One region of the Guptibacillus sedimenti genome, then DNA from elsewhere that is predicted to be linked to it. Evidence: riboswitches for the same ligand, from Rfam matches in the RefSeq annotation. Region 1 holds a riboswitch; each other region holds the start of a gene.
The links. A riboswitch is a leader RNA that binds a small molecule or an ion and turns the genes downstream of it on or off. The one in region 1 is predicted to bind S-adenosylmethionine.
Positions count from the first base shown of each region.

Region 2: another riboswitch for S-adenosylmethionine. It lies ahead of PQ578_RS10360 (hypothetical protein); the one in region 1 lies ahead of msrA (peptide-methionine (S)-S-oxide reductase MsrA).
Region 3: another riboswitch for S-adenosylmethionine. It lies ahead of PQ578_RS15655 (homocysteine S-methyltransferase family protein); the one in region 1 lies ahead of msrA (peptide-methionine (S)-S-oxide reductase MsrA).
Region 4: another riboswitch for S-adenosylmethionine. It lies ahead of PQ578_RS07040 (methionine biosynthesis PLP-dependent protein); the one in region 1 lies ahead of msrA (peptide-methionine (S)-S-oxide reductase MsrA).

Region 1 is NZ_JAQQWV010000003.1:403,071-410,660, forward strand. It holds gene cydD (thiol reductant ABC exporter subunit CydD) at 1-932, opposite strand, end outside; gene PQ578_RS16395 (hypothetical protein) at 1,147-3,390, shown strand; gene msrA (peptide-methionine (S)-S-oxide reductase MsrA) at 3,432-4,082, opposite strand; SAM riboswitch class I at 4,183-4,297, opposite strand; gene PQ578_RS16405 (Na+/H+ antiporter NhaC family protein) at 4,378-5,781, opposite strand; gene fni (type 2 isopentenyl-diphosphate Delta-isomerase) at 5,864-6,907, opposite strand; gene PQ578_RS16415 (glycosyl-4,4'-diaponeurosporenoate acyltransferase CrtO family protein) at 6,888-7,406, opposite strand; gene PQ578_RS16420 (phytoene desaturase family protein) at 7,581-7,590, shown strand, end outside.
Region 2 is NZ_JAQQWV010000002.1:399,111-406,700, reverse strand. It holds gene PQ578_RS10380 (SMI1/KNR4 family protein) at 1-281, opposite strand, end outside; gene PQ578_RS10375 (HNH endonuclease) at 278-2,110, opposite strand; gene PQ578_RS10370 (hypothetical protein) at 2,107-2,421, opposite strand; gene PQ578_RS10365 (DNA/RNA non-specific endonuclease) at 2,815-3,753, opposite strand; gene PQ578_RS10360 (hypothetical protein) at 4,035-4,358, opposite strand; SAM riboswitch class I at 4,458-4,560, opposite strand; gene PQ578_RS10355 (DUF456 domain-containing protein) at 4,700-5,815, opposite strand; gene PQ578_RS10350 (hypothetical protein) at 5,825-6,316, opposite strand; gene PQ578_RS10345 (phosphorothioated DNA-binding restriction endonuclease) at 6,378-7,256, opposite strand; gene PQ578_RS22425 (hypothetical protein) at 7,412-7,590, shown strand, end outside.
Region 3 is NZ_JAQQWV010000003.1:230,760-238,349, forward strand. It holds gene PQ578_RS15630 (sensor histidine kinase) at 1-844, opposite strand, end outside; gene PQ578_RS15635 (four-helix bundle copper-binding protein) at 988-1,317, opposite strand; gene PQ578_RS15640 (F510_1955 family glycosylhydrolase) at 1,489-2,457, opposite strand; gene PQ578_RS15645 (YdhK family protein) at 2,517-3,110, opposite strand; gene murB (UDP-N-acetylmuramate dehydrogenase) at 3,273-4,196, opposite strand; gene PQ578_RS15655 (homocysteine S-methyltransferase family protein) at 4,572-5,621, opposite strand; SAM riboswitch class I at 5,703-5,812, opposite strand; gene PQ578_RS15660 (DUF3895 domain-containing protein) at 5,902-6,909, opposite strand; gene PQ578_RS15665 (hypothetical protein) at 7,038-7,415, opposite strand; gene rlmN (dual-specificity RNA methyltransferase RlmN) at 7,548-7,590, opposite strand, start outside.
Region 4 is NZ_JAQQWV010000001.1:1,436,934-1,444,523, forward strand. It holds gene PQ578_RS07030 (bifunctional homocysteine S-methyltransferase/methylenetetrahydrofolate reductase) at 1-1,346, opposite strand, end outside; gene metC (cystathionine beta-lyase) at 1,343-2,536, opposite strand; gene PQ578_RS07040 (methionine biosynthesis PLP-dependent protein) at 2,526-3,653, opposite strand; SAM riboswitch class I at 3,728-3,838, opposite strand; gene PQ578_RS07045 (DUF1189 domain-containing protein) at 3,933-4,730, opposite strand; gene PQ578_RS07050 (Na/Pi cotransporter family protein) at 4,968-6,596, shown strand; gene PQ578_RS07055 (DUF456 domain-containing protein) at 6,717-7,199, shown strand; tRNA gene PQ578_RS07060 (tRNA-Asn) at 7,333-7,407, shown strand; tRNA gene PQ578_RS07065 (tRNA-Met) at 7,411-7,487, shown strand; tRNA gene PQ578_RS07070 (tRNA-His) at 7,514-7,589, shown strand.

The DNA of each region.
Region 1 (7,590 bases):
TCACTTACCTTTTTCATTGCGCTCATACTCCCTCTACCGGTATGAAAAGCACTGCCTAGTTCTTTTAATGAAAGGTAGAATTCTGGAGCAAGGATAAGAAGAAAAAATGCCGTTGCAAAAGACATGCTATTAAATACAATGAGACGAAGACCGATTTCAAGCGCAATAATGCCGATGCTCAGCATAGAAATTAACTCAAGCATTAAAGAGGACACGAAAGCAACTTTTAATACTTCTATAGTAGCATCCCGGTAGTTTAAGCTACTTTCTTTAATAATGTTTCGGTATTTTTTTGACTGTCGAAACAAATTTAGTGTGGTCAATCCCTGGATCGTATCTAAAAAGCGTCCAGAAAAAACAGTCATTTGTTCAAGCTTCTCTTCAGATTTTTTCTGGGTCCGTATCCCAATAATAATATAAAATATTGGAATGAACGGTGCCGTTACCATCATGATTAGTCCTGTTTCGAGATGCTGAGTTGAAACAGCAACTAAAATAAAAATTGGGATTACGGCTGTTTTGAACACTTGTGGAATGTATTTACTATAATAAGCATCGATCTCATCAACTGCATCAAGCAAGACACTCACCTTCTGACCAGATTGCCCTTGATGAGAAGTTAGTAGCGCTTCTCGCGAAAATTTGTCTAATAGCGCTTTACGGATTCTTTGTTTTACTGTAGCACCCATCTTTACTCCTGCTCTGCCCATTAAGTAAGATAAGAATGGTCGCAACATCAAAACAAGTAACAAACTAATAAGAAAAGGCACGTTTTCTTCAAAGGCTGTTTTATCAACAAAAACGTTGTTTACAATTTCTACTGTAAGAAAGGCCTGCGCAATAATTGAAGCACCTATTAAAAGCGCGCCTAAAATCATCAACAGGTGCGTAATTTTAAAATCTGAACCATATGCCTTAAGCTCGTTCTTCACCTTATCCCCACCTTTATCTCAATCACAAACGCACGTTTGTGAAATAATTCACATTAAGCGTTATGTTAATTGTACGACTTATCTAAGCAAGAATCAAATACTTTGCTGATTTCGATTTGACGATTAAATGAATGGAGATTAGCCATTATGAGTTCCCTCTCTTCTTTATGTATTTGCTATAATAAAAGAAGTGATAATGAAATGGAGGATTCGCGTGGAACAGGAACCAGAGTACGGAAAGACACGGAAAGAGACACATAACCAGAATAAAGTAAAAAAACTATTTATGCGCATAAGGTTGCCTGTACAGTCTTTTTTTAATGCGAGTTGGAAAGGCGCTTCCTATGGTGCCACATTAATCACAATGCTTCTAATCTTCGCCATCGGTTTTGATTTTCATACTGGACTCGGAAAATTAGTAGACGTCATTCTTTTCTTTCTAATAGCTATTATTGGAACATGGGTAGCCGTGAAAATGGGAGAATGGTTTATAAAAAGAGTTAAAAAACTTCCTACTCTTTTCATCGCTAGTTTAGGTATTTCCCTTACAATCACAATTTACACGTTAGATCAATTTCGCAGTCTTGAGAACATTCTCCCCCTTGCCTATCTCTTAGTTGCTATTGGCGTTATTACTGGAGCACTGTTTGGATACCCGCTAACAACTGGATTGAAGAAACCACTTTCAATCATCATGCTACTTTTAGGGTTTTTCGTAACAGGCATTTTCTGTTACTGGCTATTTACCCCTGGTACCTTGGATGAGCGCCTCGCCAACACCGTAGAGCCATTTTCCCCCGTCAGTCAAAACCCATCGGAATATGGTTCGCATGACGTAAACACTTTTACATATGGAAGTGGAACTGATAAGCAACGAGACGAATTCGGTAATGAAGTCGACCTCCAAACAAGGTCCGTTAACGCTTCAAGCATGATTGGAGAATGGTCTAAAGAACGGGAATGGTTTTGGGGCTTTAAAGATGCTAATGTTCCACTAAACGGCCGTGTATTTATGCCAGAAGGTGAGGGGCCTTTCCCACTCGTTCTTATCGTACATGGAAATCATAAAATGGAAGATTTTTCAGATGAAGGCTACAATTATTTAGGAGAGCTCCTTGCAAGTAGAGGGTTTTTGACCGTATCAGTTGATGAAAACTTCTTTAACTCCTCATGGTCAGGAGGTCTATCTGGAGATATTAATGGCCGAGCCTGGCTATTATTAAAGCACATTGAAGAAATTGAATCACTATCGACACAACAAGATACCCAATTTTTCAATAAAGTTGATATGGATCACATTGCATTAATTGGTCACTCTCGCGGGGGACAAGCAGCTATCCTTGCCGCAAAATTCAATGAACTTGATCGCTATCCAAACAATGCTAACATGCGTTTTGACTTTAACTACAAGATTGAAACCGTAATTGCACTGGCTCCAACCGATTATCAAACTCTCTCTGATCGTAAAATTGAAGTTGATGATGTAAACTATTTATTGCTTGGTGGTTCTTATGATAGTGACTTATCTGAATTTGAAGGAGATCGCCAATATAACGGTATTCAATTAACAGGTAGCGAAAATGCGATGAAATCGTCTCTTTATATTGATGGTGCTAATCATGGGCAATTTAACACCACCTGGGGAGAAAATGATACGTACTTCCCTTTTACATTATTATTAAATAAACAGCCTTTACTTGAAGGCAATGAGCAGCGTCAGATTGCAAGCACTTACGTATCCGGTTTTCTTGAAGCAACTCTTCATGAAGATGATCGTTATCAGCCAATGTTTGAGGATTATCGATATGCACTTGAGTGGTTACCGAAGACAACTTATATTAGTAAATACGAAGATCCCACTTACCATATTTTAAGTGATTTTGAGGAAGATGTGAACGTGCTAACCGCAACATCCCCTTATATTGATATAGAAGCCAATAGCTTTATTCAGTGGTATGAAGGGGAACTTGAATTTCGTAGAGATAAGGAAAGAGGAACTCACGGTGTGTTTTTGAAATGGGATCAATCCTATTCAAAAAATGCATCTTACTCACTAGATCTCACGAAACCGTTACAGGATCCATATAATTTCAAACCGAATAGCTCACTAACATTTACTGCAGCAAACGTATCGGAAGCAGAAGATCAACAGCCGGTTGATTTTAGGGTAACTTTAAGCTCGGCCAACGGTGAGTCATCCAGCGTATTATTAAGTGATATTATGCCAATGCACGGGGCACTCCCTATTCAGCATACAAAAACAAAATTTTTTGAAGAACGGCGTTACGGTGAACCTACCGAACCCGTACTTCAAACGTTTAACATTCCGATACAACTTTTCAATAAGGAAAACAGACTTCTGAAGCTAGATGAGATTGATTCCATCACGTTTGAGTTTAACGCCTCTCCAAAAGGAAAGATATTTCTTGATCAAATCGGTGTAAACCAACCAAACTAAAAAAGCTTTTCCTCATACTATTGAGGAAAAGCTTTTTTGTGTTACGAAATTTTACATGAAGACTGTCCACGCTTAGCAAGATAACTTTGGTGATATTCGTCAGCACGATAAAATGAAGTGATTGGAACAATTTGAGTGACAACAGGCTTCTTAAAACGCCCGGAACGCTCAAGATTTTCTTTTGCAATTAATGCAATTTCTGCCTGCTCATTCGAATGGAAAAAGATCGCTGAGCGATAGCGGGTTCCAATATCTTCTCCCTGTCTATTTAAAGAAGTTGGGTTATGATTTTCAAAAAACACTTCCACAAGCTCTTCATAAGAAATGAGGGAAGGATCGTATTCAACTTGCACGGATTCTGCATGACCTGTTAACTCAGAATAAACATCTTCATACGTAGGGTTAATTGTTTCACCACCAGTAAACCCTGCTGATGTCGAAATAACGCCGTTTAATTGTTGAAATAGTGCTTCTACACCCCAAAAGCACCCTGCTGCAAATGTTGCTTGCTCCACTTTGACCACTCCGTTTCCAGTTATCGTATTGATTTTTTCAGATCGAACATATATGTTTTCCAGTTCATTTAGTGTTAACATATAAAGCTGTTTTTCACCCTTCTTATAAATTCCTTTTTGAAGAAGGCTTTTAATAAGCTGCTGTTTTCTAGTGTCGTTATCCATTAGTGTATGCAAGATCGTTCACTCCCTCTACTAAAACAATTTTCCAGATGAGAATGCATACAAAAAACCCTCATCTGCCCGAACAGAAGAGGGTTTGGATAATCCGAGCCTCTTCTCATTTTCCGACTTTCGCCGCAGGAATTGGCACGGTTCCGCATGAACAAAATGTTCATTGGTCCGTTGCCGAGGTATCTAAGGGCCAGTCCCTCCACCTCTCTGAATAAGAAGATCCTTTAAATAAAGGATTATTAAGTTAATCTCAATAATAAATGGTATTAAAACAGTTGTCAATAGAAAAGTGCTCAAGCTAGATTACAAAAGAAATAATAAAATATCCTACTGCAGCCGTCCCTGCTGCAATAAGAGCAGGAGTTAGCTTAAATTTAGCATATGTCATTGGGTTTAACTTTAAAATTCTCGCTATTGTATTCGTATTATCACTTAACGGTGAAGAAAAAGCCCCAAATGTCCCACTAGCAAATACGGCTCCAATGACCAGAGGAAGATCGGTTCCGGTTGAATAGCCTAACGAAATACCAAGCGGCATTAAAATTCCCCAAGTTCCCCACGACGAACCAATGAAATACGAAATAAACGCACCTACAAGAAATAAAACAGGCGGGACGAATAACGATGGAATCCAATCAAGATTAGAGGTGACAAATGTCGAAAAACCAAGCGCCTCAGTTGATGACGCTAGCCCCCACACAACCGTTAACAATACGATCACTGGCATCATTTCATTTCCTCCCTCAATAAAGAAAGTCACGAGTTCCTTTAATGAGAAACGCTGGAATAAATAAAAAAGGAATGTAAGTAGTACCGTTGTTAATAGAGCAAATACCATGGCATCAAGCACATCCGCCTCGATGAATGCTTGAAGTAAGGAGGTAAAGCCTTTTTCATACCCACTCCAATACGTAAGAAAAAGAGTTAACAGTATGACTCCTCCAAGCGGCAGTAATAAGTTGAACGGTTTTTGGGGAAGGTCTTTTGCTACGGCTGGATGACAGTCCTCCCACTGATCATCTAGCTCCTTCTCTTGATTCCCTGCATCAGTCGCTTGTTTTTTACTGTGATGAAAAAAACTTAAATAAAAGCCGATTAGAATGATACTGATGGAAAAAAAGTTATACGGAATACTTTGAAGAAAATAGCGATAACCATCACCTTCAATGCCTTCTGCTTTTAAAGAAAGCTGAACAACAGACGACATGTATCCAACAAAAGCAGTCGCAATTGGCATCAATACAATCACTGGAGTTGCAGTCGTCTCGATCACAAATCCAAGTTCCTGAGGAGTGATTTTCACTTTATTGAGGAGAGCTTTCATGATTGGTGCTACTGTTACAATACGAAAGCTCGGAGCGCTAAAGGTTCCAATTGTCGAGATCCAAGTAAGAAACAATGCACCTTTTTTTGTATTGATTTTCGAAGAGGCTAGATGAACAAACCCTTTAATTCCACCTGTATATTTCATTAATCCAATTAACCCGGTAAACATATAGAGAAAAAGAACGATTTTAACGTTATTCTCATCTTTAAGACCACTCATGATAAACTCATAAAACTGCTGTAAACCACTAATTACGCCCGGTTTATAAATAAATGAGGCCGTTAACAGTCCTGCTGTAAGACCTGGAATCACTAGCTTAGTTTTGATCGCAACCACTATCACTACGATAAAAGGAAACACAGATAACCAATCCAATAAGTTCGCCCTCCTTCTGCTCTAGTTTGCACGCTAGAAGGCGACCTATACAAAAACAAAAAAGCCAGAGCCTGGGCCCTGACTATTTCTTACGTAATGCGCTATTGTATTTTAACCTGTTAATAGACGAAGCACCAATCCCAAACATAGCAGTTCGTAATTCAAATTCAATTCGTTTCAATTGTTCTGAGAGCGCTTCTTCAGTGTCATTTACGGCATTTTCAAGTAATGCCCTTCCAAATCCAGAAACATCTGCACCGAGGGCGATTGCTTTCGCTGCGTCCACACCGTTTTTTAGCCCTCCACTTGCAATCATTGGTACATCAGGGTGCTGCTTTCGCACATCAATGATACAATCTGCGGTTGGGTTCCCCCAATCCTCAAAAGCCTTCGCAGCTTGCCTGCGCATCGTTTGATGAGAACGATAGCTTTCAACTTGAATCCACGACGTTCCGCCCGCCCCTGCAACATCGATAAAGCTGGCCCCAGCGCTAATCAGGCGCTGAGCTGTCTTCGCATCAATCCCCATACCAACTTCCTTAATTCCAAGCGGAACAGGAATCGCCTTTGCTACTTCACGAATTTTAACAATTAAATCCTGGAAATCGGTGTCGCCTTCTGGTTGAAACACTTCTTGTAGTGGATTTAAATGAAGCAACAGCGCATCAGCTTGAATTAAATCAATGGCTCGCTTACATTCTTCAATGGTAAAACCGTAATTAAGTTGTACAGCCCCAATATTAGCTAGGACCGGGATAGTTGGTGCATATTTTCTCACATCAAAGGAATATACGGATTTGGATTCTTGAATCGCTGCACGCATCGATCCTACTCCAAGTGCCCAGCCATGTGCTTCAGCAGCTTTGGCAAGACGCTTATTTATTTCCCATGCTCGTTCAGTGCCGCCAGTCATTGAGCTTATAAGAAATGGCGTGTTTAATTTTTTATTTAGAAAAGAAGTAGAGATATCCACTTCATCATAAGCAATCTCAGGTAATGGATTGTGTTTAAAACGATAGCGTTCTAGTCCTGTCGTTAATCCTGCCCCTTCAACTTCTTCTGTAAGACAGATGTCGATATGCTCGTTTTTTCGTTTTTCTGTTTGCTCAAACCCCAAATGTTCCAATGGAATTCCCCCTGCGCTGCTCTTTTTTCAACTGTTTACTTAGCAATGGTTTTAACCTGAGTCGATTGTACCGTTGAATCAGGATAAATGGAAGATTAACAATTAGTGCGTACCCAACCATAACGAACCCAATACTCATTGGATTCCATAAAAAAAACAAAATGGAAGGCGGAATTAGGAACCAGTGGGTCACTTCTGCACGTCTTGTCTCAACAATAAATTTCGTAAGATAGGATGAGCTAAGTGTCTTTAACTCTTTCTTTCGAAAGCCACCTTTAAACACGTCTCCCCCATCAGGAAGTATGGTTTTCCATTTGCGTATTCGTAAGCCTTCATATAAATTCAACTCCTTTTTGTTGCTCTCTAACCCAATTTTTTTTGATTCGTAAAAGGAATCTGGCAAACGAAGGCAAATATAAGAGATAGATACATGAATAATCAGCCATGCAAAAATATTCACTAAGATTAATTCTAGGATGGTTAAGTGGATAACGTGCATATGCATTCCTCACTTCAACATTGTTTAACCTATCCATTTTTAGGTAATTAACAACAAAGCATACTTAACACTTTAACAGCGTTATGATTCCTTTACAAAGGTTATACCTAAACTATACAATGACAGTGTACAAAAGTCGATTCATGACGCTAATTTGATGAAGGAGGAGAAGGAATGAGCAAAA
Region 2 (7,590 bases), on a different contig from region 1:
TCAGCAATAGGTAAAACATTCTTCGGGATTGAGGTTTTATATATGTTGTAATTTTTAATAATATGCTCACTACTATTTTCATCAAAACTAAACAAACTACCAAAGCACCGTTCTACACCTTCAACATTAAATTCTTCAGGAAATACACTTGCTCCTCCAAATTGCTTCACACATTCAATATAATCATGTGGTAATTGGAATCCTAATTGCAACCCCACTTCTTTAACTTTAGTTTCTGATACTACTGTATCAGCATACTCCCATTCTAGTTCTTCATTCATCTTATACCGTCTCCCCAGAGTTTATTACCACCAAGGTGGTTCACTGAACCATGAATATCTTTTAGCACCAATTGCATCTTTCCTTGAACTTGATGGTGATGCCAAGTTAACCCCTTAATTTTAGCTCTTTCCTTTTTAATCTGATCAAGCTGCTCTGCTGAAAAAAGCTCCTTTGAAACTTCTCCATTCTCAATAGCATCTTTTAAAATTTTTGTACATTCTTTAAATTGAGTAGTATCTTTCATAACATAATATTCTTGGTCTAATTTTAATGTAAACTTTAAATGATCTTCCTTAAATATTGGAAATCCTAATAGATCATAATCTACACCTTTGGGATGTTTACCTCCCGCCAATGCTTTGTTTAATATATTATTTTTGGGTGAAGCATTTAAGTATTCATCAACATGCCCTACTACTGCTTTTAATTCTTCAATACTATCATACCCAAATTCCTTTATAGTAGTATCATCTACTTTTGTTAAAAAGTCTTCAACACTATTAAAGCCTTTAGGTACAATTGATCTATTAACAATATTTCCATCCTTATCGTAGTCGTTTTTAATTACCTCATCAATTTCTGATCTAGGTCCGGTTTTAACCGTACCCTTCCCACCATAAACCCGATCAATCTCAGTCTTAATCCGCGATACCGGATCATTTAAAGCATTATAAGGAGCGCCACTTTTAGAAACCGAAGCTGCCCCAGCTCCAGCTAACGCCGGTTGAGCACCCTTCCCTTCAACCTTAACATTCTTCGCTGCATCCGCAACATCGTCAATCGTTTTTGCGGTTGTTCCGATTTTGCCGAGACCTTTATCTCCTATGGCTCCAATTCCTAATGATGTTAGACCGTAAGTAATGAATTCCGTTCGACTTTCGGCGTCGCCGTTCACAAAGTCTCGATCCCAGGCTTCTTTAAATCCTTGCCACATGTATTTCGGTACATCCAACACCTTCTGGACATTGCCTTTTGGATCACCAAAGATGTTCTTATAGAAGTTTATCGTTTCTAAGCTTTTAAATAGTAATTCAGGGAGATCTTCCTCATCGCGATATACAGCAAGGTTCGGTCCGAATGCTTTTTCACCTAATGCGTTAAGATCCTTAAATCCCTCAATCATATCTTCCACTGCATTCCCGCTTCCAACTTGCACACCTTTTACCACATCACCTAAAAAGCTCCGCGCCGTGTTCCGCGCTTCATCAACCTTCTGTTGCGTCTCACCCCACCAGCGATCCACATAGCTTGAGTACCTGACTACACTATGTGACACATCCTGGCGTACCTCGTCTAGATAAGTCGTCGTTTTTGATAAAGGATCGAGGACGACACTTTCATACGTTTGCTTCATCCTACTCTGGATGACCTGTGGGTTCAGGGCATATTGGAGGTACGGAAACATCTCTCCAAATGCGCCATCATATGAAGCCGTCAGTGGATTTTTCCCAAAGAGACGTTCACTCCAGCTTAATGCTTCTCCCGTGATAGGATCATAATTCTGAAACAGCTTGTTTAAACCACTGAATTTTAATGCCATAAGGCCAAACTTTGCCGAAAGCGAGTGATCTTCTTCCGTCATTTTTCTCTCAGTTAATTTCACTGCCGCCTGCAGGTCATGGAGCTTGTCCCGGTATTTGCGCATTTCATATTGTAACTCCGCTTGAAGGGCATCAATTTTACCGGTGTTCGCGCCCGTGATGTTCATTAGAAGAGATTGATAGTTCCATTTAAAATCGCTGATTGCTTCATCTGCTTTTCGCTCGGCATCTTGGATGCCGCTTGCCAGCTGATCTAATTGTTCTGATTTTATCGCTATTCTCGTCACTTCAAGCCCTCCGCTTTCTGAAGAAGTCGGTCGATTTCTTCGTTAATCGCAGAGGTCAGTTCCTCATGAACCGCATACACACTTTGAGTTGCGTGTTCCAGTTCTCCGATAAGGGTTTCATAAGCTTCGCGCGCCTCGCCGTTCCAATTCGACGAGTAAGTCGAATGATGGTGATCAAAGACTCGTTTACTATCATCGATATCAAATCTAGCTTCCCTTACCTTTCCTAGATACGCTTCCAACGCCTCGGCTTCTGCCCGATACTTCATACGCTCTAAATAACGTTTAAATTCTTCTAGTTCGTTTAGCACCGCAACCTCCTTTTCGACCAAACCTCGTTTCACCACAAATGAAGTCTATGTGTACGTCTAGTTAGGTATAGCCGCTGTATTGTCGAGCAAGAAATGCCAGCTCTCATTTCTTCCATTAATTTCTAAACTTAGAATACCCTCTCTTTCCCTTCTTTTCTATGTCTTTCGACGCATTCCACAAAAATAGTCCTTTTCTACCAAGAGAAAAGGACTATTTCTATGAACCTCTTATGCTGTTTAGAGAATCGTCGGGACGGTTCTAACGATTCCATCTCCAAAATAAAAGGAGCATCAATTATACTAATAATTAATACTCCTCTACCTTTTTTCGAAATATCGCATCATAAGAACCGTCCCGGCGATGCGAGAACCGTCCCGGCGAAGCGTAGACTCTTATTCACCTACCATACCGTCATTATCATTATCACGCATATAAGGATATAACCAATGATCACTCATGATCGGCATACTATAACCTGCTGCCTCTGCTTCTTTAATCGTCACTTGCCCATTCCCGTTTGTATCAATACTAGAAATATCACCCTCTGTGTCTGAAGGAGTTGAATCGTCAGGCTCACTCTCAGTTAAGCCGAGCGATGCGTTAACTTCATCAGGGTTCACATTATCAAATGTATCAACGATCTCATTTCCGTTCAACGTATACGTGTACTCATAACTTGAAGGTATCTGCTTTTCTGTATCCGAATAGGTGATAATGGCTTCGAAATCAGTAGCTTCACCTGCGCTACGGATCGCGTCTTCCATATAAGCTTGATCACCATGTCGGTTAAGTGTACTCTCTTGTGGGGTAATGTTATAAGCATTCGATACCCCTCCTAGAGAATCAGCAATAATATGTCCTTCGTCTAACACGTCACTTTCGACGCCCGGAACCTTGGCCTCATCAGAATAGTACCGTCCAGACGATAATACAGGTTCGTTACGATCATCTTGTAGAATGATTTCGTCAGCAACGACACGTATTAATTGTCCGTATTCATTCGTAAATGCCCAATATTCACGGTCACCGTAACCAATATCAACAACGACGTTAGGTTCTCGATGTCCAGACAAATCTCCACCATCCACTTCAATAAGTTCGTATCCTGCGAACTGTTCATCATCTGTTGGGTCTGGTGTTTCCTCTTCTACTGGTTCATCAGCAACCGCAGTGTTCGTTTCTTCTTTTTCACTATTTTCATTTGTTTCAACTGTACCTACTTCTTGTGTATCTGTTTCTGCATTTTTATTGGATGCCTCTTCTAAGTTGGTACAACCAACTATAAAAATGATCGTTAAAAATAAGATGAAATAGTTCATTTTCGTTTTCATATTAGAACGCTCCTATAATAGGGAAATTTCGTAATGTTAAAAAATCAAAAGAAAAAGTAAAACAAGATCCATATTTCTTCTACCACTTTTATTATCCATTACTTTAATAGTTTAATTTTACCACAATAAATAACTTCAAAAGCATTCAGAAAGAATACACGATTCATTTCAAAAAATAGTTTTACAGCTTATGCTTAAAAGCTTCCAAATCTATTCCCCAAACATCCACGATTTCGAATCATCAAAATGAATTGGCAAAATCATCTTCTATTAACATTGACTCATATCATACTTTCAATATAATCCCCATTCCCTCTCACAATCGGAAGCCCCTGCTTCTCGAATGCCTGCCACAAATAACGATCCAGTGCATAAGGTGATGTCTGTTGTAGCAAAAGCAAGTCTTTCTCAGTAAGCAACAGTTCATAAGAACGATTTTCCTTTTTAATCACGACTTCATAGTCAATCAGCTTCATAACGACCACTTCATACGCTGCGTCCCACTCCTTCAGCTGACGCTCCATGACTTCTGCCACGTGTAATAAAAAACTTTCCCCATCATAACTTTTCGCCATGACGCTTCGTGCAAATCGATTAACATTCACAAACTCATCCCCCTTAGTGTTATAAACAAGGTATTCAACAAATAAACATAAAAGGCCCTTCATTGCAAATGAATGCAACAAAGAGCCTCCGCTATCCGTGCGTTATCATTCAAAGCCATGCTTTGCAGGTTGGAGCACCTTACCGCCTGGCAGGTTGCTGTGAAGTCAAAGAGCCCGTACTCTCGTTCACTCTTGATAACCTTATTTAGTTGGTATAAGTATATTTAATAATCCAAGAAGTATCAAAATAAAATACTTAAAAGGCCACGATTTTATTTGCATCTTGAAGTTCGAAATAATTTCTAACCTTATAATAATATCGCGGGCATAAGATTCAAACTCTACACTAGGTTTATACTTTGTAATGACAATCTTTCGTTTCTATATTCGTAGGCTAAATCATGAACTTTATCTATATTTTTATAATAAAACATATCTTCTTCGTCAATGTATAACAGCTTGTAGGCTAATTCCAGAGAATATGGGGCAATTTTCTTGTTTATCATAGAGCCTACTATTACACCACTAACTCCTCCTATTGCCGTCCCTATTCCCGGTGTTATAACTGTTCCAAGTGAAGAACCTGCGATTCCTAGAATAGTATTTACACCAAACCTTGAAAAAAGTATTAAAACCTTTACTGCTGCCAAACGTGCCTTTTCTGTTGTTTTTATACGTCTAAAATCTCTATTCACTAAAGCCAGATCATATAACAATCTCACACCTAAAACGATCTCTGTCGAATATGGGGCTAAAGCAAAAACTTCATCTGGAACATCAATTCCCATGTTTTCTTTCAAAGTTTCTAATCCATCTTTAACACCAATTGTAAACTCGTAATTAGAAACTTCTATCGGTATGAATTGCTCTTCTAATTCAGGTTTTTGATGAAGAATTTTTTCCCTAATCTCGGAGCTTGTGGCATAATAAATGTTTGGGTTCTCTAGCATAGTATTTGTTAGATCGTACGAATTTTCTGAAGTCATCATTTTTACCTGAATAAAAACTTCCTCATTTGTTTTAGAGTTAACACCTTTTATATCCCATAATGGTTGGTTTGCAAGAGGTGATATCGAAAAATCAAAATCTGGATAACGGATGGATAACTCATCTTTAACATGATACTCAAAAAATTTACCTTTAATTGCATTTACCAGACCCAGGACAGAATATTCTCCACTATCCATCGTCTCTATATACTTGTCGTATAAGGACGTTCCACTACTAAACATTTTTGGGTATTGGGAAGCATATGCATCAAATAAATCATCCGGTATATTTCTTGTTTCAAGTATCTGATAGCCTATGATCGATGAGTAAATTGTTGATTGCACTATAACATCTTTATTCTTCAAAGAATCTAGTAAAGAAATCATCTCATGATTTTTTTTATAGCGCTTAGTTAATTCAACTTTTGGAATTTCTTTTAAAGAATTAAGTAAAGAATAAGATTTCATTTTCTCACCTCAAACTACTAGAGCAATTATAGAAATTACTATTGAACTAGTAATACCAATTTTCATAAAGGTATTTTCTCTAATTAACCCTTTTGATTCATCCTTTTTTTGACGAGTCTTTGGAATCGTCCTTAAATTTTCTGTTGATTTTCTTTCACCGTTGTCTTGTGAATTTGAAACAGCAATTTTATTTTCATTAATAGACCTGAAAACCTGTTTATATAATATTAGTTCTTTCTGTAGCTCTTCAATTCTATTTTGAAGAATACTATTTTCCTTTTTTAAAATCCTTATCTCATTGCTTACATTTTCATTACTTTTATCTATTTTCACTTGTAAGTTTGCGAGGAAATCCAAATTTTTTTCTAATTGATAAGTCAAATCTGAAATCTTATCATAATTACTTATTACTCTAGGTATTAACTCTTTATTAATATGGTCTTGCTCTTCCCAAAATTTTAATTTCTCTGCAATTTTAACCTCATTTTCTATCTTACTCATCCTGTCACCCCTTCATAGATAAACTTTCGGATGAATCTAATAAATATCAATACCCTAACCATTAACCATACAAATACCGCTCCGGCCCTTTAAAAACTTCCCTAACATGCCAGTTCAAAAAGCGATCCTTTGGTAAGTAATCCGGATGGATGGGACGTCGAATACCCCTACCATGAAATTGAAGTAGCCACTCTTGAAAACCGCTTGTCCCATGTGCCTCCTCAGCTACGAGAAATCTATTCTCCTCTGACAACGTAAAGACTCCTCGATCAAATAGTTTATGATGCATGGAACAAAGCGCAATCCCATTGTTTTCAACATCAGGCCCACCAGCTTGATGCCACTTAATATGAGCGGCTTCCACGCCAACAAGCTTGTCTCCAAGTCGAACATTAAACCCACAAACTGCGCAACTATATTCATAGGCTGTTAATATTCTTTCTCTGAAGTAAGGATCTCTTGAACGCTTGCCTTTATATTCTAGATCCAGTCCAATATGAGCTAGAATATCCTCATGTAATGTTTCTGGAAAGTGATTACGAAGTAGTATATCTACTATCTCACATAAAAGCTGATGGTTATCTTTTAACAAAAGGTAGACTTCATCAGTAAATCCACCACTTACATGATGATCTAATAATAATCGATTGTTTGGATTTCTAGTGTCGAGCTCCAAAGCTGTTCTTAACTCCCATATCCCATCATGCTTCAATCTTACAAATGGCTCTTCAGGATGATAAGACTTTCGCTTAGGTCCAAACTCAATTAAGAGACTCGTTAATTTTTCTTTCACTTGTTTATATGGAATGAACTGTGACTGATCGCTTTGTAATCTAGCAAGTGTATAAAGCAAAAGAAGAGGTTTGTGTGGGGCACGCTGATTGCCTTTTTTCCAGATGCTTAGAGTTTTTATTGTTTCTTTCAAAGTATGCTCGTTCATTGGAAAAACTCCTAGTTAGTTATGCAAGGTAATTATGGATGAATCTACCATTATTTTATATTATATCATCTTTCATTGATAAGTTAAGATAAACAAATAATTATGGTAAATTATGGATGGAATGGAATACCATAATAACGGTGGAGGTGAAAGCATTGGGAGACATCAAATTATTTAAGTTGGGCACTGAATCCATTACTGAACTAGAAGGGCAGTCGGTTTCAGTAGAAAAATCGATACAAGAAATTATGGAGCAACATCTAGAAACGTTCTTAGGTGTACGTTTTCTTGCCTCTGAGTATACAACCGGGAAAAGCATGCTGGTAGAATCGAC
Region 3 (7,590 bases), 170 kb from region 1:
TAATAATTGAAAGATAAGTACTTCTCTCTGTAGAAGATAACTCTTCTCGTTGAGCGATGTCTGCATAACCACTCAAATAAGTTAACGGTGTTCTTAGTTCATGAGCAATATTCGCTAGAAAATCACTACGATCATTTTTTAATCGGAGCAAATCATCTGATAAGCTTTGAATCCCTTTCGCTAATTCACCTAATTCGTCGTTTCGATCCACTTTTAAGGAGACATTATGATCCCCTGTGCTCATTTGCTGCGTTGCTACTTTCATCTCAATCAATGGACGTGTAATCATCCTTGAAAGATAAATAATTGTAATAACGGTGAGGAAGAGTGCGAGACCACTAATGATCAAAAATTGGGTTGTTAAATGATCGCGTACTTCGCGAATACTCTTTGTATCGAGGATCATATAGACGTTTCCGACAAGCTCATCATTTACCACGATGGGAGAACCGGTCATAACATAAGGTTCATTGCCCCAATCGCCTTCCACTATATCTCCTGACACTGGAAGAGGAGATGATGAGGCAAGGGTTGTTCTGATCATAGACGTCACAGTATTCGAATGAACGAGAACGCTATTCCTTTCATCTGTAATAATTACTTGAGTTTCAGCTTCAGATTCCATTAGAGCAACGTGTTCCATTGTTTCACGATCGAAATGTTTTTCTAGGACATCTCTATGACTGTTTCCCCGCGCTAGAAGGGCATCAGTTTCAGCCATAATCCGCTCATTTAAAAAGCCGAAGTATAGCACCAGAAACAAAATCCCCTCAAGGAGTAAGATGCTTGTAAGAAAAAACAGACCTAATTTTGTTGCTAATTTACTTTTTCTCTTCAATCTCATTTCTCTCTCCTTGTCTTCAGCTATTCTACCAGCATTATATCGAGAAAGTGTGCAGCTTGTCTGCTTTGTTTCAAGATGAACAAATTGGTGATAAAAAAAGAAGCCTGCTTATGATTCAACAGACTTCTTAACTCATTCTACAATTATGCTGCTAATTTCTTACACTCTTCCGCACATTTAAAACATGACTCTGCACAATCCTGACAGTGTTTGTGATCGTGCTTTTTACACTCGTTTCCACATGCCTCACAAATGGTAGCACATGCTTGAGCAAGTTCAGAGGCAAATGGGGTTCCTCTTACAAGGGCTTGTTCAAGAAATCCACAGATATCCGCACATTCTCTGTCCAAACGAATACACTCAACCATCATTTTTACATCTTCTTCTTTTAAACAAGCGTCATAGCAGTGATTGCATGCAGTCATACATTCGTGGAGTGTTTGAATCATTGAACCGTACTTTTCATGTGACATGATTAAATTCCTCCTTAATAATGTAATACACTGTCATATTTTCCTATTTACTTGATAATAAACGTAAAAACGAAATAAAGTTGCTAAGATGTAAATTTCATTAATTCTGCACAAATTCTGGATAATTTGAGGGAATTGTTGAAAGTTTAAGTAGGAGACATGATGTCGCAATTAGTTTATTTTACCCTGATCGATTAAAGTGACCCAAGATTCCCCGCCATCTTTTGTTTGATAGAGACTACCATCAGATGTATGAAAAGAAATCTCATTTTCATTTTGTGGATTCACCGCGAGATAATCAATCGCCTTTTCTATTTTGTTCGGCATAGAAATGGGCGTTTCTTCTCTGTTCTTAAGGGACACAAGTTGGCTAGCTGCTCCCTGTTTGGCGAAGATGATACGGTCTTTAAGAAAGACCATTGAGGTGATAGAGCTGCCCTTTGTCATTGGTGTAAACGACTCTCCTTGATCTTCAGAAAGGTAAAGTCCCTTTGGCGAAGTTATGGCTACGACGTTAGCATCACTAGGGTGAGCGAAAATCCCATTAATTTGATCGGGAGTCCCCTTTAAGTTTACTTGATTCCAATCACTTGCATCCTCACTATAATAAACACCTATGTCCATTTCGCTGTTCTTCTGTTGATTTACGGCATAAATGCTGTGCGTTTCATAGCCTACCGCTAAATAGTGAAAATCAGATTCTCCTTGAAAACCTAGCTGCTCGAGCGTCTTTCCTCGATCAGTACTTTTGATTAATCCGAGCGGATTTGGTAAATCGGATGCTTCGCCAGGGTGTCCACTACTATAAAAACCATCAGACGCGGCCTGGAAGCCCATATAGTCATGGTTGTTTGCTTTAGCTTCATACCAGGTTCCATCAAGATAAATCAGCGGTCCTAGATGAGTCGCCACGAATAATTCATGTTGATTGCCAGGATACCCGATTCCATGAACATGGTTAATTTGCTTGCGTGAAGTCGGTTTATAAAAGTTTGATTCTGATAACGATGCCGTTTCTTTTTCTTTCTTTTGGGTTTCCTTTACCTCATTATTGCTTTCTACTGGTTTTGAGTTTTCTTCCTGACATCCTGCAATAATAAGAAGCAGCGCCCCAAAAATTATTATCCAATGTTTCTTCAAAACAATTCATCCTTTATGTGTTGTCTTATTCATTCGCCATTGCGCGACATCTATAAACTTTATTGCTCAATAGGAGATAATTCATCTTCCGTTACCCATTTATGATTGGTTACCTCTTCGCCTCCAGTTGTCGGCATATAGTCTATCATATAAACAGTAGTTTGGTTGGCTGAATCAATTGTTGCATTGGCTCCTTCCATCCCTTTCATATGGGAAGCATTAAGCGTTACTTCTGTACCGGGTGTTAAAGGCGCGTTATCAGGTTGATCAAGTTCCTCGTGGATCACCCATTTGTGATTCTCTACAAGTTCTCCACCATTCGTAGGCATATAGGAAACAACATATGAGGTAGTTTCAAAAGCTCCTGAGATCGTGGCTTCTGCACCTTTCATTCCTTTCATATGATCTGTTTCAATGATTGCTTTACTGCCTTCTGGATAAGCAGGATTTTCAGCCCTTTTTAACCCTTCAGGTACTTCTGAAGAGCCGGAGTGTTCCATCTCTTCCATGTGATTCTCGGAGTTTGCTGAAGTGTTAGAAGTCGATTGGTTGTTTTCGGACTCCTGATTTATGCCCTCGTTATTGTTTCCACATGCTGCAAGAATAAGTGATAGTGATAATCCTAATCCTAAAATAACTTTTTTTGTTTTCATATATACCCTCCTATGATTGGTTTCATTTACCATCAAAGACTACTTTATCTAGAAATTGTGCACTTATCGTGCAGATTGAATTTGTTCACAGTATGATCAAAAGTTGTCTATCTTAAATAAATCACAAAAAAACAGCCGCTCAATTGAGTGGCTGACTTCTCTTTATGCTTGCTCAGGTGGTTCACCAATAACGCGTACTTCACGTTCAAGCTCGACATCAAACTTTTCTTTTACTGTTCTTTGAACGTGATGAATCACATCCAAATAGTCTGTTGCAGTAGCATTATCGATATTTACAATAAATCCAGCATGCTTTTTAGAAACTTCGGCCCCACCGATTCGTGTACCTTGGAGTTCAGAGTCCTGAATTAATTTACCTGCAAATAGTCCAGGAGGACGTTTAAATACACTACCACAAGAAGGGTATTCTAGCGGCTGTTTTGTTTCGCGCTTCTCAGTTAGGTCATCCATGATCGCTTTGATTTCATTATAGTCGCCATCTTTTAGAGCGAAGGTTGCTTCTAAAACAAGCAAACCTTTTTCATCTACGTTACTGTGACGATAAGATAAATCAAGTTCATCAGCGGTTAATTTAATTAACTTTCCTTCTTTCGTTACAGCGAGCACACTTTCGAGACAATCAGCTATCTCTCCACCGTATGCTCCTGCGTTCATATAAACAGCTCCACCAACAGAACCTGGTATACCACATGCAAACTCGAGACCGCTAAGTTTGCCATCACGCGCAAATTCAGATGCATCAATAATTCGAGCGCCTGCTTGAGCAATCACTTTTTTGTCTTTTTTATTAATCGATTTTAAAGAAGATAGATTCAAGACAATACCGCGAATACCACCATCTTGAATGATTACATTCGAACCTTTCCCGAGTATCGTTAAAGGATATTTTTTTTGAAAAGCATATTCTACCGCAGCTCTTGCATCTTCAATTGTGTTAGGAAAAACAAGAACATCTGCACATCCACCCATCCTAGTATAGGTGTGGGCATTTAAAGGCTCATTTATTTTCAATTCCGCTTCTGGCAAAATCGAGCGGAGTTCATTTATTACATTTTGATTATCCATAGGCTACCTCGCTTATAAAACAAGTTCTTTTTGTTATGATTTCATTAGAGTTTCGTTGTGTCACATATTCAAACACATTTAAAATAATAACACAACTGATGTCTGAATATGATCATTTTGACAAAAGAAGCTACTATTTTCAAATGAATCTTACGCTAAGGATATAAAAAGCAAGATTTTTCATTGCGAAAAGCTGCTTTTATAACAAAAATCGGGCCGGGATCAATCGTAAAATGTATTGATGTTTTATTACATGCAGACATATCTGTATTGGTTCCATTTTCACTTTCTTTTTATCGTTATTGCCAATACGTTACTGGCCTATTCTTTTTGCAGTAAAAAACGGAGAGGTTTCCCGCTCCGTTTTGTCATCATCTATGCCTTCTGTCGATATGCCGTATTGTTTTTCTTTAACGATTCATCTGATCCAAACAGAAAATGTTTCTCCATATTTGGAGAGTAAATAGAATTCACAGCTTTTCTACCTACTGTTTCAGCGACTTCTCTCAACATACTTGGAGAAGCACCACAACATAGTCCAAAATAATTTACCCCGACACTTTTTGCTTCTTTTGCCCATTCTGCTAATTCATAACGGTTGCAATAAAGTGGATCGAGAGATGTTGGAAAGGTTGTCTCTGTAGGCAATGTACAGGCACAGCCGCCATCAGGTAAGTTAAAAAATGTTGGATGTTCTTCTGTGGTGCGATAAGGAATGGGGAGTGCGCCAACATATCCAGTAACAGACTGCCTAATCTTCTCGATGTATGGCTGCATTGTAGCGGGTCCTCGAAAACAGTTCATTCCTACAACTAGCGCTCCATGTTCTTCTAGCAACCGGCAAGCTTCCTCAACGGTATAGCCGTCTCTTAAAATGTTTTCACTCATAAGTCCAAGTGTAATAACTGCTGGAAGATCATGTTTTTGAATTTCTTCTAAGGCTATTTTCGCTTCTTCGTAATAATAAAATGTTTCCCCATTAATGAAATCAACGCCTTCTTCTTTACTCCATTTTACCATTTCAGCAAACATGGAACGAATTTGTTCTTTACTGTCTTCATCGTCAGGGTCAAATAGATTTGTGTTTGATATATTGCCTGCTACAAGTGCTTCTTCTTCAGGGTGTTCTTTTGCTACCTCTTTTGCAAGACGAATCGCTTGTCGATTGAGGGGCTCTAGCAACTCTTCTTTTCCAATAATTCTCATTTTCTCTCGGTGGCCATTATACGTAAAAGCTAGCACGACATCAGATCCTGCAAGCATATAATCTCGATAGGTTTGTTTAAGAGCTTCGGGATTATCTAGGGCAACTTCTGGCACGAATGATCCTGCTTGGAGATAACCACGTCGTTCTAATTCAAACAGATAACCTTCCCCGCAAATGACTGGGCCATCTTGCAGGCGTTGTTGAAGTGTTCTTTTCATGTGTAACAGCTCCTTATTCTCTGTAAAATAAAAAATCCCTCTTCTTAAAAAATAAGAAGAGGGATTACTAACAGAATCCTCCTCTTATCTTCCAGATGACATCATCTGTAGGATTTGGCACCAGCTTCAACTGAAGTTGAAAGGTTGCCGGGCATCATAGGGCCTATTCCCTCCGCCACTCTTGATAAGAGTATTGATTTAATTTTCGAACATGTTTGAAATTATAGACCTGGTATAATGAAATGTCAATGCTTTATCTGATAATTATGAAATGTCAGGATCATCGTCCTCTTTTTAATCGATAAATGCGATCTTCCCGTCCAAGCGGCTCAACAGACATGGAGCCCGATGCCACATAAGAATCGAGATACGTGCAAACTGCATAGTAAATTTTCGGTTTCTTTGTCGAGTAGCGTTTGTCTTGAACTTTTCCTTCTTTGATTAAGAGCTCGCAAATCATCAACGCACTCTCTGTACCTTGTTGAATATAGCCGTCTATCGCTTTCTGAGTTGGAAACGAAAGATCTCCCACAAAATAAGTTTCTTTCGGTTTCTCACTTGTTATTTCTTGTAAAGGTTCCTGCGCTTCTTCAGCGAACAAATCAAAAGAGCCTTGTAACTCATCTTGAGTTAGAGTTTCTTTAGGTTTCAAGTCTTCTTTTTTCTGTGTTGGGATATCTAAAGCCTCTAACGTATTACTACCTCTTTGTAACGCTTCTTTTTCTTCACGGTAACTTCTGATTAAACTATTTAACCGTTTTTCTTGTCGATCAAGTAACGGAAGTTGTAAGGAAAGTGGCTCTTCAATATCGGTTGGTAGCTTCAAACCTTCAGGGATGTCATATGTAGGAGAGCCGTTTTGCATTTTTAATAAGAGTTCATCTAACTCATAATCAATTTTTGTAAAACCTTGTACAACTTCTTTTACGATGGTACCTGGTAAGCCAGTGTGTTCTTCGAAATGATTAATACCAAAACGACGCACTTCACCTGTTTTTACATGTCGAACAATATATTGATAGCGTAATGCACGACCACATTCGCATTTTAGATCTTCTGAGACAGCGCCTGCATCCAGGTAATCGTCTAGTATCCAATCGTCAAGCAACATTCCAATTTCCTCATCAGTAGCTCCGTTTGGAATCATTCTTCCTTTACTTTGAGCAATCACATTCGCAAATGCTGTTTTTTTACCTCGTTTAAGAATATTCATAAGATATGATTGTTGGTCAAATGTAAGATCTTGTAGTATTTGATCTCTCTCAGAGTTCGTAAGGCTCTTTGTCATATAAATCCCTCTCTATGCAATAGTAACGCCATTATAACAGGTATTGCTGTTGTGATGACCCGATCAACTTAATTCTTATAAGAAGAAAAGCCAATCCTGAAAACGAATTGGCGATTTGTTAGGAAAATTTATTTTCTTTCAGGCATAAATGATAAAGATCCTCTGGCACCAACTACAACTCTTTTGGAAACAACTTTTCCGCCTTCATCGTATAAAAGATAGAGTTTTCCTTCTTTCACTTCTCCTTTTATATAAGAAGCTGATGGGTATAGGTCCTTTAAATCATCTATTTGATATACTTTTACCCGTTCTCTAGTTTGATCGAACACTTCAAGTGAAGTAATTTGTTTATTTTCTCTAAAAATATAAATATCGTTATATCCAGACTTTATGCTTGTATCTTCCCCCATTAACTCAAAAGGTAGGCTTTCACGTTGATAATCCGTGTATAGTCCAGATCCAATCCAGATGCATAGTAAACTAAAAACAATCATTAAACCTTTCATATTTTGTCTCCTTACTCACAAGTTGAACTCAAGCTAGCTTGTTTTCAGTGTATGCATTAAAAAATGGTTGGTGTGATTGCCTTTGTATATAAAAAGACGCCACCATTTATGGTGAGCGTCTTTTTATTCGTGCTATTTTCCTGCGTTTTCTAGTTTCTTCACTTGCTTACTACGA
Region 4 (7,590 bases), on a different contig from region 1:
TAAGAACGTCCTTGATTAAATTGTTTCATTAAACGAATTAGGTCAAATGATGAGACGTCGTAAACCGAAGTAGCGCCAGGGAAATCGCCGATTTTAGTAGGGTCGCCTGTTACGGCAAGAACTTGATTAATTCCAAGTGTATGAAGCCCCATTAAATGGGATTGTAAGCCAATTAAATTCCGATCACGACAGGCAACATGAACAAGTGGTCGAACATTATGCTGAGCTTTAATCGTAGAAGCCATGGCGGTATTGCAAATTCGCGGTGAGGCAAGAGAGTTATCAGCCAGCGTAATCGCATCAACGCCAACTTCTTGTAGCGCTTTTGTTCCCTCAAGATATTTATCAATCGATAATTTCTTTGGAGGGTCGAGCTCAACGATAACAGATCGCTGTTTTCTTGCTATTTCATGTAAGTGAGGGAGCCTTTCTTCCTCAAAATCGATGATCCCAGCCTCTTTTTCGTTAACGGTTACTTCTTTCGTTGTAATAGGTTTTAAACCCTTTAGTGCATTAGCTGCAGCAGCTATATGCTCAGGGGTTGTGCCGCAGCAACCACCAATAAGTCTAACGCCTTGTTGACGTAGGGCTTCTGCGCTTTGTTTGAAATAGTCTGGCGCGGTAGGATAAACAAGACGTCCCTCTTCATAATCAGGTAAACTAGCGTTAGGATAGGCAGAAAGAAAACGACCTGAGAGAGGCACTTGTTCTAATGATTGAATCATATGATAAGGGCCGAGTCTGCAGTTAACGCCTATTACATCCGCTCCGGCATTCTCAATCTGTTCTAAGGCAGCAGCAAGAGAAGTGCCATCTTGCAAAATGCCTGGCTCATGCATGGAAACTTGTGCAATTAAAGGCAAATCCGTTTCCTTTCGAGCTATTTTAAGTACGGTTATGATCTCTTCTAGATCGTAATACGTTTCCAATAAAAGACCATCGACTCCTTCTAATAGAAGGCAATATAGCTGTTCTCTAAAGCTACGCTTAATTTCATCAAGGGGAGTCGATCGTGTATTTATTCCTCGTATTCCTCCTATTGTCCCAAGAACGTAAGTAGAGTCTGTCGCAGCCTTTCGAGCGAGTTTAACGCCTTCCTTATTGATCTCTTTTACTAGATCTTCAAGTCCATATCGTGATAGCTTGCTATAGTTCGCGCCGTACGTATTGGTTTGAATCACATCTGAGCCGGCATGAATATAAGCTTGGTGAACATTTAATACTTGATCCGGATGTGAAAGATTCAGCGCTTCAAAACATTGGTCGATGCCGTATGAATAAAGAAGGGTCCCCATCGCACCGTCACCAATCAAAATTTTGTGCTCGAGATCTTCAAGTAAGCTCATCCTTTAGCACCTCCGGCTGTAGGAGCGTAAAGTTTAGTAATGGCAGCAAAACCTTGTTTAAAGTCTTGAAGCAAATCATCAGCATTTTCAAGCCCCACAGATAAGCGTAACAAGCCATCTGTAATCCCGCGTTTGTTTCGTTCGGCAGCTGACATAGATGCATGAGACATTCTCGCTGGATAAGAGAGAATCGATTCAACCGCACCAAGACTAACAGCGTAAACTGGAAGTTGCACGTTCTTTGTAAACAATCGAACCGCGTTTTCATCAGGTAGTCGAAAAGAAAGAACAGCCCCAGGACCCGCTGCTTGGTAAAGGTGAGTCGAATGTCCCTGATGGAAAGAGAACCCAGGATAATAAACTTCTTCTACAAGCGGCTCTTTAAGGAGTGCATGAGCAAGCCGGAAAGCCGATCTTGAAGATTGATCGAGCCGACAATGTAATGTTTTTAATCCGCGAAGAACTAACCAGGAATCATGAGCACTTAAAATGGATCCGAAAGAGTTTTGCAAAAAAGCAAGGTTTTCGCCCAGCTTTTCATTTTTAACTGCGGCAAGACCTGCAACAACATCGCTATGTCCTGCAATAAATTTTGTGGCACTATGAAGAACGATATCCGCGCCGAAGTCCAGTGGTCTTTGGAGGGCAGGTGTCATGAAGGTGTTATCAACGAACGTTAAACAATGATTCGCTTTCGCTAATTTAACGACGGCTTGAATATCAGTCACTTTAAGTAACGGATTAGAAGGTGTCTCGATGTAGATCACTTTTGTATTGGATTGAATCCCGTTCGCAACTTTATTTAAATCAGTCATATCGACAAAAGTATGACTAATTCCAAATCTGCAGAGAACATCGTGGATCATCCGATACGTCCCGCCATAAACATCTTCTGAAATCAAAACATGGTCATTTTGTGAAAGGAGCATAAAAGAAGTAGCGATAGCGGCCATACCAGAAGCAAATGCAAACCCTCTAACGCCACCTTCAAGGTCTGCAATCGTTTCTTCTAGAGCTTCACGGGTAGGGTTACCAGAGCGACTGTAATCATATTTTCCGGGCTGATCAAAATCCAATTGATGAAAGGTAGATGCTTGTTGAATTGGAACACTGACGGCTCCTGTGCTTTTATCAAATTTATGTTCGTTGTGAAGAAGTTTTGTTTGAAATGTATATGAATTAGTCGTCATGTCGCACACCATCCTCTTTGAAAATTGCTAGCGTTTGATCTAGATCTTTCACTAAATCGTTGATTTGTTCAATTCCTACTGAAAATCTGAGAAGTCGATTACAAACACCTTTCTCGAGTCTGATCTTTTCTGGGATATCGGCGTGTGTTTGTGTGGCTGGATAAGTAATAAAGCTCTCAACGCCTCCAAGACTTTCCGCAAAGGTAATCAGTTTCAAATTCCTTAGAAATGGATCAACCCATGCTTCAGACTGTAATCGAAACGACAGCATACCGCCTTTTTCAGGATAGAAGACGTCAGTTATTGCGTCGTGATTTCTTAAGTATGTTGCGATGGCTCGAGCATTCTCCTCATGTTGCTTTAGTCGAAGAGGTAATGTCTTCATTCCTCGAATGAGAAGCCAGGAGTCGAACGGAGAAAGAACCGCTCCAGCACCGTTTTGATATTGTTCAATCTCAGCACAGAGCTTTTCACCTTTGGCAATGACAAGTCCTGCAAGCACATCATTGTGACCCCCAAGGTATTTCGTTGCGCTATGAATAACAATATCAGCCCCTAGTAAAAGAGGGTTTTGTAGAAGAGGAGTGAATAACGTATTGTCTACGATTGACAATAAATTGTATGTCTTGGCAATCGTCACAATCTCTTCAACATCGGTTAACTTCATTAGGGGATTTGAAGGGTTTTCGATAAAGATTGCCCTAGTAGACAGAGTTATTAATGGTGCGATGCTATCAATATTTTGGCTGTCAAAATAGGTGAATGATATGTTGAAATGCTTTTCTGCGTGAGCAAATAATCGATATGTGCCACCATATAGGTCATCTGAAACGAGTATATGATCTCCGGTTTTAAATAAAGATATAATTGATTGGATGGCGGCCATGCCGGAACTAAATGCGAAGCCCTGGTCACCATGTTCGAGTTCATTTACTGCAGACTCTAGAATCGAGCGAGTAGGGTTTTTTGTTCTTGAATAATCAAACCCTGTTGATTGCCCAATTCCTTCATGCCTATAGGAGGTGGAAAAATAAACAGGAGGATTTACAGCGCCTGTTTGTGGATCTGATTTATTACCTAGTTGAACAAGTAGCGTATTGTAATGGTTATTTGTCATAATCAATCTCCTTTTCATTAAGTAAGGGCAATAAAAAAAAGCCCTCTATAAGAAGAAGACTTTGGTTGCTCTTCTTCTTATCTTCCAAGTTGAATTCAACTTGCTGGAGTTAGCACCTTTCCAGAAAATATCCGGTGGTTGCTGAAGCTTCTTCGGGCCAGTCCCTCTGCTTCTCTTGATAAGAATTGAAAGTATATGGAATTTTAATGTGTCGCTTTTTACATAATCTACATTACTTTAAAGCGAAAATCAAGTGATTTGATAAAATAATCAAAATTTTTACTCAGGTGAATTAGGTCTTTCGTTCGTTACACGTTTTTTCGGAAGAGGAATTTCCTTAATGGTTAAGTAGAGTAGCATGATGGCTACAAACCAATAGAGAAGAAATCCAAATGGGACGGTTGTTTTTACTAAAGCCATAATAGTAAAGAAAAGGGTTGGAATCGTAGCGGAATAAACCGATAGGACCCAGAGTTGTTTATAAGATGCTTTTCTACCCGCGAGTGACTTTAATAATAAACCGATTGTCGCTAGAACGGTAATTCCGATAAATTTGAGGCCAGTCTGGAATAAATAGACGACAAAGATTAAGAGTGGGATAAAGATCGGGAGCAAGTTATCTAAATTTTGCGTGAGTTCACTTACATCTTGTTTTGTAAAAGTCATTGAACTGAAATTACTATAATTAAACTCTTGTCTTGTCCCACTATCCATTACGATAATTCGATCTTTTAGGAACGCAATAGCCGATTCATAGGAATCAACATCGTCGGGCTTTATTTCATCTGTAGCATCAAAAATAAACGTGTTTCCATCTTCTTTTTTTATAAGTGGTTCAGATTGGTCACTTTTTAGTGTGCCATCTTCTAAAGTAAATTCAGGTAAATCTCCCATATGTGTTTTAAGGTCTTCGTAAGCATTGGTAAACGAAACCGCGGTAATAATCCCTATAGGTACAGAAGAAAGTAGCATTAGGAGAAACACATACAATATCGGCTTCCCTAGTTTTTGAAAACGGAATCGCGCCATCATTTTTGGAGAAAATAAGCTATAATACAGTTGTTTAAAAACGTTCAAATTGAAAATCTCCTTTCTGGTATGTGAGGGTAATCCCACTAAACCAGTTTATCTTATATAAGTAGATGGGAACAATAAACTAGCTGAAACTTTCTTGAAACAAAATTGATTTCATCATAATATCATTACAATTCTATATTAACTCTTTACAAAGAGGGGAGCGATGTAGATAATAGACAAGGGACTTTGTTGAGTATTGTCGAAAAAAATAAAACATGAGTGCAAGGGGTTGAAATGATGGAACTCAACGTTCAGGAGATGATCTTTCAGTTTGTGGGAGGTCTTGGTATTTTCCTGTTTGGACTAAAGTATATGGGAGATGGCCTTCAACGATCTGCAGGTGATCGATTAAGAGACATTCTTGATCGCTTTACGACGAACCCATTTATGGGTGTGCTAGCCGGGATCATTGTTACGATTCTCATCCAAAGTAGTTCAGGGACAACGGTTTTAACAGTCGGTCTTGTTAATGCAGGATTTATGACTCTCAAGCAAGCGATTGGTGTTGTAATGGGAGCTAACATTGGAACAACTGTTACAGCATTTATTATTGGTTTTCCTATTAAAGATTACGCTCTACCAATCATTGCTATTGGTTCTCTATTAATTTTCTTCTTTAAAAACAAGAAAATTAATTACGCAGGGCAAATTGTTTTTGGTTTTGGTGCGTTATTCTTTGGACTTGAATTAATGAGTGCAGGAATGAAGCCACTTAGAAGTCTTGAGGCTTTCCAAGAACTCACAGTGAGCATGAGTTCAAACCCGTTATTAGGCGTTGTAATTGGTACGGTATTTACAGTTATTGTGCAAAGTTCTAGTGCTACAATTGGTGTATTACAAGGACTTTATTCACAGAATGCGATGGATATTCAAGCTGCATTACCAGTTCTGTTTGGAGATAACATTGGAACAACAATTACAGCAGTTCTTGCTTCGATCGGTGCCTCTGTTGCAGCTAGACGCACGGCGCTGACTCACGTTATTTTTAATTTAATTGGTACGGCGATATTCTTAATTTTCTTGTTCGCCTATACACCATTTATTGAGTATCTTAGAGATTCGTTAAATTTGACACCAGAAATGACAATTGCATTTGGACACGGGATCTTTAACATTACGAATACTGTGATCCAATTCCCGTTCATTGCTGGACTTGCTTATCTTGTAACAAAAATTATTCCTGGTGATGATGCAACGATAGAATATAAACCGAAGCATCTTGATCCAGTATTCATCGAACGTTCTCCTTCTGTCGCTTTAGGACAGGCTAAAGAAGAAGTAATTCGAATGAGTGAATTTGCTTATAAAGGTGTTAAGGAAGCATCCAACTACTTAATATCTAAAGGTCAGAAGAGCGCAGAAAAAACCGCTCAATATGAAGAAGCCATTAACAATTTAGATACTAAGATTACAGACTACCTTATTCAGCTATCCGCAACTTCTCTGTCAGGTGATGAGTCAACACGTCACGGTATGTTAATGGACTCTGTTCGTGATATCGAGCGTATTGGCGATCATATGGAAAATATTGTTGAATTGGTTGATTATCAAATCAGCAATAAAGTAAAAATGACTGACGTTGCTATGCAAGACCTTGATGAAATGTTCAATCTAACCCTTTCTGCACTTCATGAAGCCTTTGATTCACTTGATAAGTGGGATATAGCGAAGGCACAGGAAGTTGTGAAACTGGAAGATAAAATTGATAAAATGGAACGAACACTTCGTAAACAGCATATCCTTCGCCTAAATGAAGGTGAATGTACTGGAAGTGCTGGAATCGTTTTTGTTGATATCATCAGTAACCTTGAGCGTATTGGTGATCATGCGGTAAATATCGCAGAAGCCGTTATTGGAGAAGAGTAAACGATAGAAGCAGAGGATTGCCTCTGCTTCTTTTTATTTTCACAGGGATTTTATATATTATATAGAAGGAAAATACTATTTACTATAAAATAGATTACAGTTAGAGGGGAGAGAGAAGGTATGGATATTTTATTTTGGTCTTTAATCGTTGCCTCATTTATTATCGCATTTGTTGGATTGATTTACCCAATTATTCCAGCGGTCTTATTTATTTATACTGGTTTTATTTTGTACGGTATATTTTATGATTTTGGTTCAATGACATTATCTTTCTGGATCATTCAGGTAATGCTCACGCTTTTATTATTTGCAGCAGATTATGCGAGTAATTTGTTTGGTGTTAAAAAGTATGGAGGCTCTAAAGCGGCGATTTGGGGGAGTACGATCGGTTTGTTAGTCGGCCCGTTTATTATTCCATTTGCGGGAATTATTCTTGGTCCATTTATTGGAGCGGTGGTAGCAGAGTTAGCGATTCATCGAAAACCATTTAAAGAGTCTGTGCAAGTTGGTGTAGGATCTTTACTTGGTTTCCTTGGGGGGGCAGTTATGAAAGGGGTTCTTCAGGCCATCATGATTACCGTATTTTTGGTCTACGTTTTGTAGATCTTGATGGTGAAATGAAAGAGTGATATAGTATTTTCATGATTGATTTGCAAAGTGATGAAATTTAATTCACAAAAAGCATTGACGCTTTAATTGATCATATGGTATATTAGTTCTTGTCGTTAAGAGATATTCCACAGTAGCTCAGTGGTAGAGCTATCGGCTGTTAACCGATCGGTCGTAGGTTCGAATCCTACCTGTGGAGCCATATGGCGGTGTAGCTCAGCTGGCTAGAGCGTACGGTTCATACCCGTGAGGTCGGGGGTTCGATCCCCTCCGCCGCTACCATATCATTTAAAGTATAACTAGTCATGGCGGTTGTGGCGAAGTGGTTAACGCACCGGATTGTGATTCCGGCATTCGTGGGTTCAATTCCCATCAGCCGCCCCAC